Regions from separate parts of the Nocardioides candidus genome, predicted to be linked through region 2. Evidence: riboswitches for the same ligand, from Rfam matches in the RefSeq annotation. Region 2 holds a riboswitch; the other holds the start of a gene.
The links. A riboswitch is a leader RNA that binds a small molecule or an ion and turns the genes downstream of it on or off. The one in region 2 is predicted to bind thiamine pyrophosphate.
Positions count from the first base shown of each region.

Region 1: linked by a shared signal. The riboswitch ahead of thiE (thiamine phosphate synthase) and the one ahead of ACAX67_RS03410 (thiamine ABC transporter substrate-binding protein) in region 2 are both predicted to bind thiamine pyrophosphate.

Region 1 is NZ_JBGGWC010000002.1:640,758-644,821, forward strand. Features, by position in the region: gene ACAX67_RS12770 (thiamine phosphate synthase) at 1-111, opposite strand, end outside; gene ACAX67_RS12775 (thiazole synthase) at 108-872, opposite strand; gene thiS (sulfur carrier protein ThiS) at 869-1,069, opposite strand; gene ACAX67_RS12785 (FAD-dependent oxidoreductase) at 1,066-2,022, opposite strand; gene thiE (thiamine phosphate synthase) at 2,024-2,632, opposite strand; TPP riboswitch at 2,630-2,741, opposite strand; gene ACAX67_RS12795 (NAD(P)-binding domain-containing protein) at 2,760-3,833, opposite strand; gene ACAX67_RS12800 (FumA C-terminus/TtdB family hydratase beta subunit) at 3,899-4,064, shown strand, end outside.
Region 2 is NZ_JBGGWC010000001.1:694,362-698,425, forward strand. Features, by position in the region: gene ACAX67_RS03400 (SDR family oxidoreductase) at 1-504, shown strand, start outside; gene ACAX67_RS03405 (MBL fold metallo-hydrolase) at 514-1,587, shown strand; TPP riboswitch at 1,594-1,700, shown strand; gene ACAX67_RS03410 (thiamine ABC transporter substrate-binding protein) at 1,694-2,752, shown strand; gene ACAX67_RS03415 (ABC transporter permease) at 2,728-4,064, shown strand, end outside.

The sequences.
Region 1 (4,064 bases), on a different contig from region 2:
GCGCACGAGGACCGCCCCCAGCCCGGCTTCGACACACTCGCGGACGGTCCGCAGCAGACCTCGCCCGAGGGCCAGCTGGGCCCGGTCGGTCACCACCACGAGGCGGGTCACGAGATCCGCCCGGACATCGGGGAGGAGGCACGGGCGGTGGAACGGCGCGGGATCCGGCCGGCCCCACGGGCGGCGTGGCCCGCAGCCACCGCCAGCCGCAGGGCGCCGGCCATCGCCACCGGGTCGTCGGCACGGGTGATCGCCGTGGCGACCAGGACCGCGTCGCAGCCCAGCTCCATCGCGAGCGCGGCGTCGCTGGCGGTGCCGACGCCGGCGTCGAGCACGACCGGCACCGCGACCGCGGCCCGGACCGTCTCGATGGCGTGCGGGTTGAGGACCCCGAGCCCGGACCCGATCGGCGACCCGAGCGGCATGACGGCCGCACAGCCGACGTCCGCCAGCCGGCGGGCCAGCACCGGGTCGTCGGTGGTGTAGGGCAGCACGGTGAACCCGCGTCGGACCAGCTGGTCGGCCGCGTCCAGCAGGCCGACCGCGTCGGGGAGCAACGACGCCTCGTCGCCGACCACCTCGAGCTTGACCCAGTCGGTCTCCAGCGCCTCGCGCGCCAGCTCGGCGGTCAGCACCGCCTCACGTGCGGAGAGACACCCGGCGGTGTTGGGCAGGACCGGCACGCCGTAGCGCCGGAGCACCGAGAGCAAGCCGCCGTCACGGGTCGACGAGGTGCGGCGCACCGAGACGGTGACCAGCCCGGGCTCGGCCGCCGCGAGCACCGGCTCCAGGAGCGCGAGGCTCGGCAGCCCGCCCGTGCCCAGGAGGAGCCGCGAGGAGAGGGCGCGCCCGGCGATCGTGAGCGGCGTCATCCTCCTTGCACCGCCGTCACGACCTCGACGACGTCGCCCTCCACGAGCCGCCGCCGCGGCCAGTCGGCGCGCGGGACGACCACCCCGCCGACGGCCACGGCGACGCCGCGCGGGCACGGGTCGGCGAGACGGGTGGCGAGCAGGTCGGCGATCGTCCCGCGGTGGGTCTCGGTCTCGCCGTTGACGGTGATGCTCATCGGGCTCCTTCCAGGAGTCGGCGGGGGTCGAGCGGCGCCCGGACGGCGCCGGTCTCGAGGTGGTCGGCCACGAGCCGTGCGGTGAGCGGCGCGAGCAGGACGCCGTGGCGGTAGTGGCCGGCAGCGAGCACGACGCCGTCGGCGACCGGTCCGACGAGCGGCAGGTTGTCCGGCGTCCCCGGCCGGTCGCGGGCGACCGCCTCGACCAGCTCGGCGCGGTCGAGCGCCGGCCAGAGCAGCCGGGCCGCCGCGAGCAGCCGCGCCACCCCTCCCGCCGTGACGACCGGCGCCGCGTCGTGCTCCTCGCTGGTCGCGCCGACGACGACCTCACCCGTCGGCCGCGGCACCAGGTAGACCGGTTCGCCGTAGACCCAGCCGCGCACGGTGCGCCGCGGCGGGTCGTCGGAGCGCAGCCGCAGGATCTCGCCGCGGACACCCCGCACCATCGAGGAGTACGGCGGCGGCAGCCACGCGCCCGTCGCGAGGACCGTGACGTCGTGGTGGCCCCCGGGGTCGGCCGGGACGACCGGCACCCGGTCCAGGAGCGCGGCCACCACGGCACGCGCGTCGACGCTGGCCTCGTCGGGGAGCAGCGCCACACCCTCCTCGCGCCACTCGACCGCGGCACCGTGCCGCTCGAGCAGCGCGACCTGCCGGGCGACCTGCTGGCGGTCGCCGGCGTCATGACCGACGAGCAGGGTGCCGGTGGCGTGCAGGGGCACGCCGAGGGCGTCGGCGAGGTCCGGCCAGAGCGCGAGGGACTCCCGTCCCAGCTCCAGCAGCGCCGCCTCGCCGTGCCACAGCTCGGCCGACGGGCTGAGCATCCCCGCCGCGGCGAAGGAGGCACCGCTCCCCGGCGCGGGGTCGATCACGGTCACCTCGTGCCCGCGGCGCCGCAGCTCGGCGGCGACCGCCAGGCCCACGATCCCGGCGCCCAGGATCCTGGCGCGCACCTCAGGCTCCGAGGGCCGCGGCCAGCTCCTTCGCTGCTGCGACCGGGTCCGGATGTCGCCAGATCCCGCCGATGACGGCGACCCCGTGCGCGCCCGCGAGGAGGACCCGCGGCGCACGCTCCGCATCGATGCCACCGATGGCGACCAGCGGCAGGACGCCGGCCGCGGCGGCGACCGCGGCCGGGCCGATCGGCGCGGGCAGGCCGGCCTTGCTCGTCGTCGCGAAGACCGGCCCGATCCCGGCGTAGTCGGCGCCGTCGAGCGCCGCGCGCACGACCGCTTCACGCGTCCGGCAGGTCGCGCCCACGATCAGGTCGGGTGCGACCCGCCGCGCGTCGGCGACGGGCAGGTCGGTCGCGCCGAGGTGCACGCCGTGCGCCCCCGATGCAAGCGCCACGTCGAGGCGGTCGTTGACGATCACGCGCGCGCCGCTGCCGGCGACGGCCCCGAGCACCCGTTCGGTCAGGGCGAGGAGGGCGCGGCCGCCGTACTCCTTGGCGCGCACCTGGAAGCCGTCGACCCCGGCCTCCGCCAACGCCGACAGCAACGAGTGGTCGTCCTTGTCGGAGACCAGGCAGGTGAGGCGCGGGACCTCGACGACACGACGCATGGGACTGCTCCTTCGCTTCCTGCGCCGGCATGACCCGGATCAGGTTCGACGGTCGGAGCGGCTCCAGCTCCCTCTCAGCCCGCTGCCGCGGACTCCCGTGGTGGATGTGCCTCCACGCTAGCGCAGGTCATGCGGAGAGCGTCGACCGCTCCCGGAGGTGACGCCGTACGGCGAGCGCCGCGGCCCGTCCCGCGCGGTTGCCGCCGATCGTGCTCGCGGACGGTCCGTAACCGACCAGCTGGACACGCGGGTCGACCACGGAGGTGACCGCGGTCTGCACGTCCTTGCCGACCATCTCCAGCGCGATCCCGCCGAGCGGGCTCCGCAGGCGGAGCGGCGCCAGGTGCGTCACGGCCGGGCGGAAGCCCGTCGCCCAGAGGATCACGTCGACGGGTTCGAACGACCCATCGGCCCAGCGCACCCCGTCCGGCTCGATCCGCTCGAACATCGGCCGCCGGGCGTCGTACACCCCGAGGCGCGCGGCCTCCTGCTCCTGCGGGCGCAGGCCCAGCCCGGTCACGCTGACGACGCTCGCGGGCGGCAGGCCGGCGGCGACCCGTTGCTGCACCAGGGTGATCGCGTCACGACCCGCGTGCTCGCCCCACTCCTCGCGCCACACGGGCGGGCGGCGGGTCACCCAGAGCACGTCGGTCAGCGGCGCGAGCTCGCCGAGGAACTGCACGGCCGACGCGCCTCCGCCGACGACCAGGACCCGCTTGCCCGCGAAGTGCTCCGGGCCCGGGTAGTCGACCGTGTGGAGCTGCTCGCCGAGGAACGTCTCCGCGCCCGGGTACGACGGCACGAAGGGCCGCGTCCAGGTGCCGGTCGCGTTGACGAGGGTGCGCGTGGTCCAGGTGCGCGCGTCCGCCCGGACGACGAGGAGGTCGCCCGCGCTCTCGACGCGGTCGACCCGGACCGGCCGCAGGACCGGCAGGTCGAACGCACGCTCGTAGGCGCCGAACCAGCCGGGGATCACGACGTTGGCCCGGTCGCCGCCGCGGCCGGGGGCGGGACCGTCGGGCAGGTCGGCCACGCCGTGCACGTCGTCCATCGACAGCGAGTCCCAGCGGTGCTGCCACGCGCCGCCCGGCCCCTCGTCGGCGTCGAGCACGACGTGGTCGATGCCGAGGCGACGGAGGTGGAAGGACGCCGACAGGCCGGCCTGCCCTGCGCCGATCACGAGGGAGTCGGACACGTGCATGACACGTCAACCAACGCCGGACGCGGCGTATGCCCGACCCGCGGGCGCGCGTATCCTCGCTGACCGTGGCTGAAGCAGAGTTCCGTTACTCCGACCTCCTCCCGACCGGCAAGGACGACACCCCTTACCGCCTCGTGACCACCGAGGGCGTCTCGACGTTCGAGGCCGACGGGCAGACGTTCCTGAAGGTCGACCCGGCGGCGATCCAGCGGCTCACCGCCGAGGCGATGC
Region 2 (4,064 bases):
GAGGAGGCGTTCCACTTCAACGTCGCCACGGCGCACGCCCTCACCCGCGCCGCCGTCCCGCTGATGCTGGCCTCCGCCGGCGAGCCCGAGGAGCAGCGCCAGAAGTCGGTCGTGAGCATCAGCTCCGCGATGGGCCGGCTGACCGGCCGCGGCTACCTCGCCTACGGCACCGCCAAGGCCGCGCTCGCGCACTGGTCGAAGCTGGCCGCCTCCGACCTCGCCCCGCGGATCCGCGTCAACGGCATCTACGTCGGCTCGGTCATGACGAGCGCCCTGGAGTTCGTCGCCGGGGTGCCGGAGATCAAGCAGCAGATGGAGGAGACCACACCGCTCGGCAGCATCGGCGAGGCCGAGGACATCGCGGCCGCGGTCGTCTACCTGTCCTCGCGCGCCGGCAAGTACGTCACCGGCAAGATGCTCGAGGTCGACGGCGGCATCCAGGCACCCAACCTCGACCTCAACCTGCCCGACCTCGCCCCGAGCGCCGCTGACGCACCTCAGTAGGGTGCCCAGATGACCTCAGGAGTCAGCACCGGCGCGGCCATCTCGCCCGACTCGGGCGAGCACTGGGCCCAGGAGGGCGCGTGGGAGGTGGCGCCGGGGATCCACCGGATCCCGCTGCCCCTGCCGATGGACGGCCTCAAGGCGATCAACGTGTACGTCGTCGCGTCCGACGACGGCCTCACCCTGATCGACGGCGGGTGGGCCATCCCGGTGGCGCGCGAGCTGCTCGACAAGTGCCTGCGGTCGATCGGGTCCGGCTTCGGTGACATCCGACGGTTCCTGGTGACCCACATCCACCGCGACCACTACACGCTGGCGACCGTCCTCGGCCACGAGTACGGCGCCGACGTCGCCCTCGGACTCCCCGAGAAGCCCGGTCTCGACCTCCTGCACGCGGCCGGGCGGGGCGACCTCGAGGGCGGCAACCCGTTCTCCGCCGTGCTGCGGTCGGCCGGCGCCGGGTCGGTGGCGGACGCCTGGGACCTCGGCCGGCGCACCGAGGACCTGCCCGACCCCGTCGACTGGGCCTACCCGGACATCTGGATCGAGGGCGACACGACGTTCGACATCGGCACGCGGTCGCTCGATGCCGTGCACACCCCGGGTCACACGCCGGGCCACTACGTCTACGCCGACCGGGCCGACGGGCTGCTCTTCGCGGGTGACCACGTGCTGCCGACGATCACTCCGTCGATCGGCTTCACGATCCCGCCGGAGCCAGACCCGCTCGGGCACTTCATGGCGTCGCTGGCGCGGGTCCGCGCCCTGCCCGACCTGCGGATCCTCCCCGCCCACGGACCGGTGGCACCGTCGTCGCACACCCGCGTCGACGAGCTGCTCGCCCACCACGAGCACCGGCTCGTGCAGTGCGCCGACTCGTTGCGCTCGCGCGGCGCCTCGACCGCGACCGTCGTCGCCGGCGACCTCGGCTGGACCCGCCACGAGCGCTCCTACGACGAGCTCGACCTCTTCAACAAGGGGATGGCCGCGATGGAGACGAAGGCGCACCTCGACCTGCTGGTCGTCCGCGGCGAGGCGACCGAGACGACCACCGACGACGGGATCGTCTACACGCTGGTCTAGCCTGGGTGCGAAAGACAGGGGAGCACCAGGTGGTGCTGAGAGTGCGGGTGACCCGCAGACCCTCCGAACCTGATCCGGTTAGCACCGGCGAAGGGAGTCCGCACCGATGCGCACCCGTCCTGCCGTCCTGCCCGCAGCGCTGGCGGCCCTGGCCCTCCTGGGCAGCAGCTGCTCGCTCTCGACCGAGGGCGACGACTCCGGCGACCACGCCTCCGGGGCGTGCGGAGAGGTCGTGCTCGTCACGCACGACTCCTTCGACCTGCCGAAGCGGCTGGTCTCCGCCTTCGAGAAGGAGTCGGGCTGCCGGCTCACCCACAGCGCGGCCGGCGACGGCGGCGAGCTGACCAGCAAGCTGACCGTGACCCAGGGCGACCCGATCGGCGACGTCGCCTTCGGGGTGGACAACACGTTCGCCGGGGCCGCCCTGTCCGAGGGCGTCTTCGCGCCGTACGACGCACCCCTGCCGGCCGGCGCCGAGCAGTACCGCCTCCCCGGCGACGACGACGGCGTGCTGACGCCGATCGACAACGCCAGCGTGTGCGTCAACATCGACGACGTCTGGTTCGACGACCACGGCATCGCGCCGCCGACCGGGCTGGACGACCTCACCGACCCGACCTACGCCGACCTCACGGTCACCGAGGGCGCGACGACCAGCTCCACCGGGCTGGCCTTCCTGCTCGCCACGATCGGTGAGTACGGCGACGGGTGGACCCGCTACTGGCAGGACCTGCTCGACAACGGCCTGAAGATCGACAAGGGCTGGGAGGACGCCTACTACGTCGACTTCAGCCAGTCCGGCGGCGACCGGCCGATCGTCGTCTCCTACGACACCTCCCCGGCCTACACCGTGAAGGACGGCAGGTCCTCGACGTCCGCGCTGCTCGACACCTGCTTCCGCCAGGTGGAGTACGCCGGCGTGCTCGACGGTGCCGCCAACCCCACCGGTGCCGAGAAGGTCGTCGACTGGCTGCTGAGCCCGGACGTGCAGGCGGCGCTGCCGACGAGCATGTACGTCTTCCCGGTCGCGGAGGGCACGCCCCTCCCCAAGGACTGGGCGTCGTTCGCGACCTCGCCGACCACGCCCATCGAGGTCTCGCCCGCCGACATCGCCGACCACCGCCGCGAGTGGCTGACGCAGTGGACGGACCTGACCTCGGGATGACCGGTCGCCCGGCGATGAGGCGCGTCCTCGGGCTCCTCGCGCTGGCCGCGGTGCCGACCGCGGTGCTGGCGGTGTTCTTCCTGCTGCCCGTCTCCGGGATGCTGCAGCGCGGGCTGTGGCCGGAGGGCTCGCTCGACCTCGGCGTGCTGGACGTGCTGGGCGAGGAGCGCACGCGCAAGGTCATCTGGTTCACGCTGTGGACGAGCGCGGTGTCGACGGTCGTCTCGGTCGTGATGGGCCTGCCTGCCGCCTACGTCCTGCACCGTCTGAGGATCCCGTTGCGCGGCGTGGTGCGGGCGGCGCTCCTCGTGCCCTTCGTGCTCCCGACGGTGGTCGTCGGCATCGCGATCCGCCAGCTGGTCGGTGAGTCCGGACCGCTCGGCTCCCTCGGGCTCGACGGCACGCCGGTCGCGATCCTGATGGGCCTGGTGTTCTTCAACGTCGCCGTCGTGATCCGCACGGTCGGCGCTGCGTGGGAGGCCCTGGACCGCCGCCCGGCCGAGGCTGCTGCCGCCCTCGGAGCCTCTCCGGGCCAGGTGCTGCGCACGGTGACCCTCCCGGCTCTGCGTCCGGCCATCGTGTCGTCCGCAGTGGTCGTCTTCCTCTTCTGCGCGACCGGCTTCGGCGTGGTCCTCATGCTCGGCGGCACCCGCTACTCCTCTGTCGAGACGGAGATCTACCTCCTGACGACCGGCGCGATCACGGGTTCGGTGGAGTACCAGGCCGCCGCGGCCCTCTCGCTTCTCCAGATCGCGGCCGTCGTCGCGCTCCTCGCGGTCGCGGCACGGCTGCGGGCCGTGCCCGACCCGACCGTACGACGCACCCGTGCGACGGCTGCGCGGCCGACGAGGCGCGACCTGCCCGCCCTGCTGGCGACCGGGCTGGTCCTGCTCGCGATCGCCACTCCGATCGCGACCCTCGTCACCGGCTCGCTGCGGCGCGACGGGCGGTGGACGCTGGAGTTCTACCGTGCGCTGCAGGGCACGGGGGAGGACGCGGGCGGCGGGGGCATCGGCGGCGGGCTGCTGCGGGTCCCCATCACCGACGCGCTCGGCAACTCGCTGCGGATCGCGGTCGACGCCACGTGGATGTCGCTGCTGCTCGGCGTGCTCGTGTCCGTCGTCGTGACGCGGCGCGCCCACAGCCGGGCGGAGGCCTCCGTGCGCGGGGTCTTCGACGGTCTCTTCATGCTGCCGCTCGGGGTGTCCGCCGTGACCCTCGGCTTCGGCTTCCTCATCACCCTCGACGACCCTCCGCTCGACCTCCGCTCCAGCCCGCTGCTCGTGCCCATCGCCCAGGCTCTGGTTGCTCT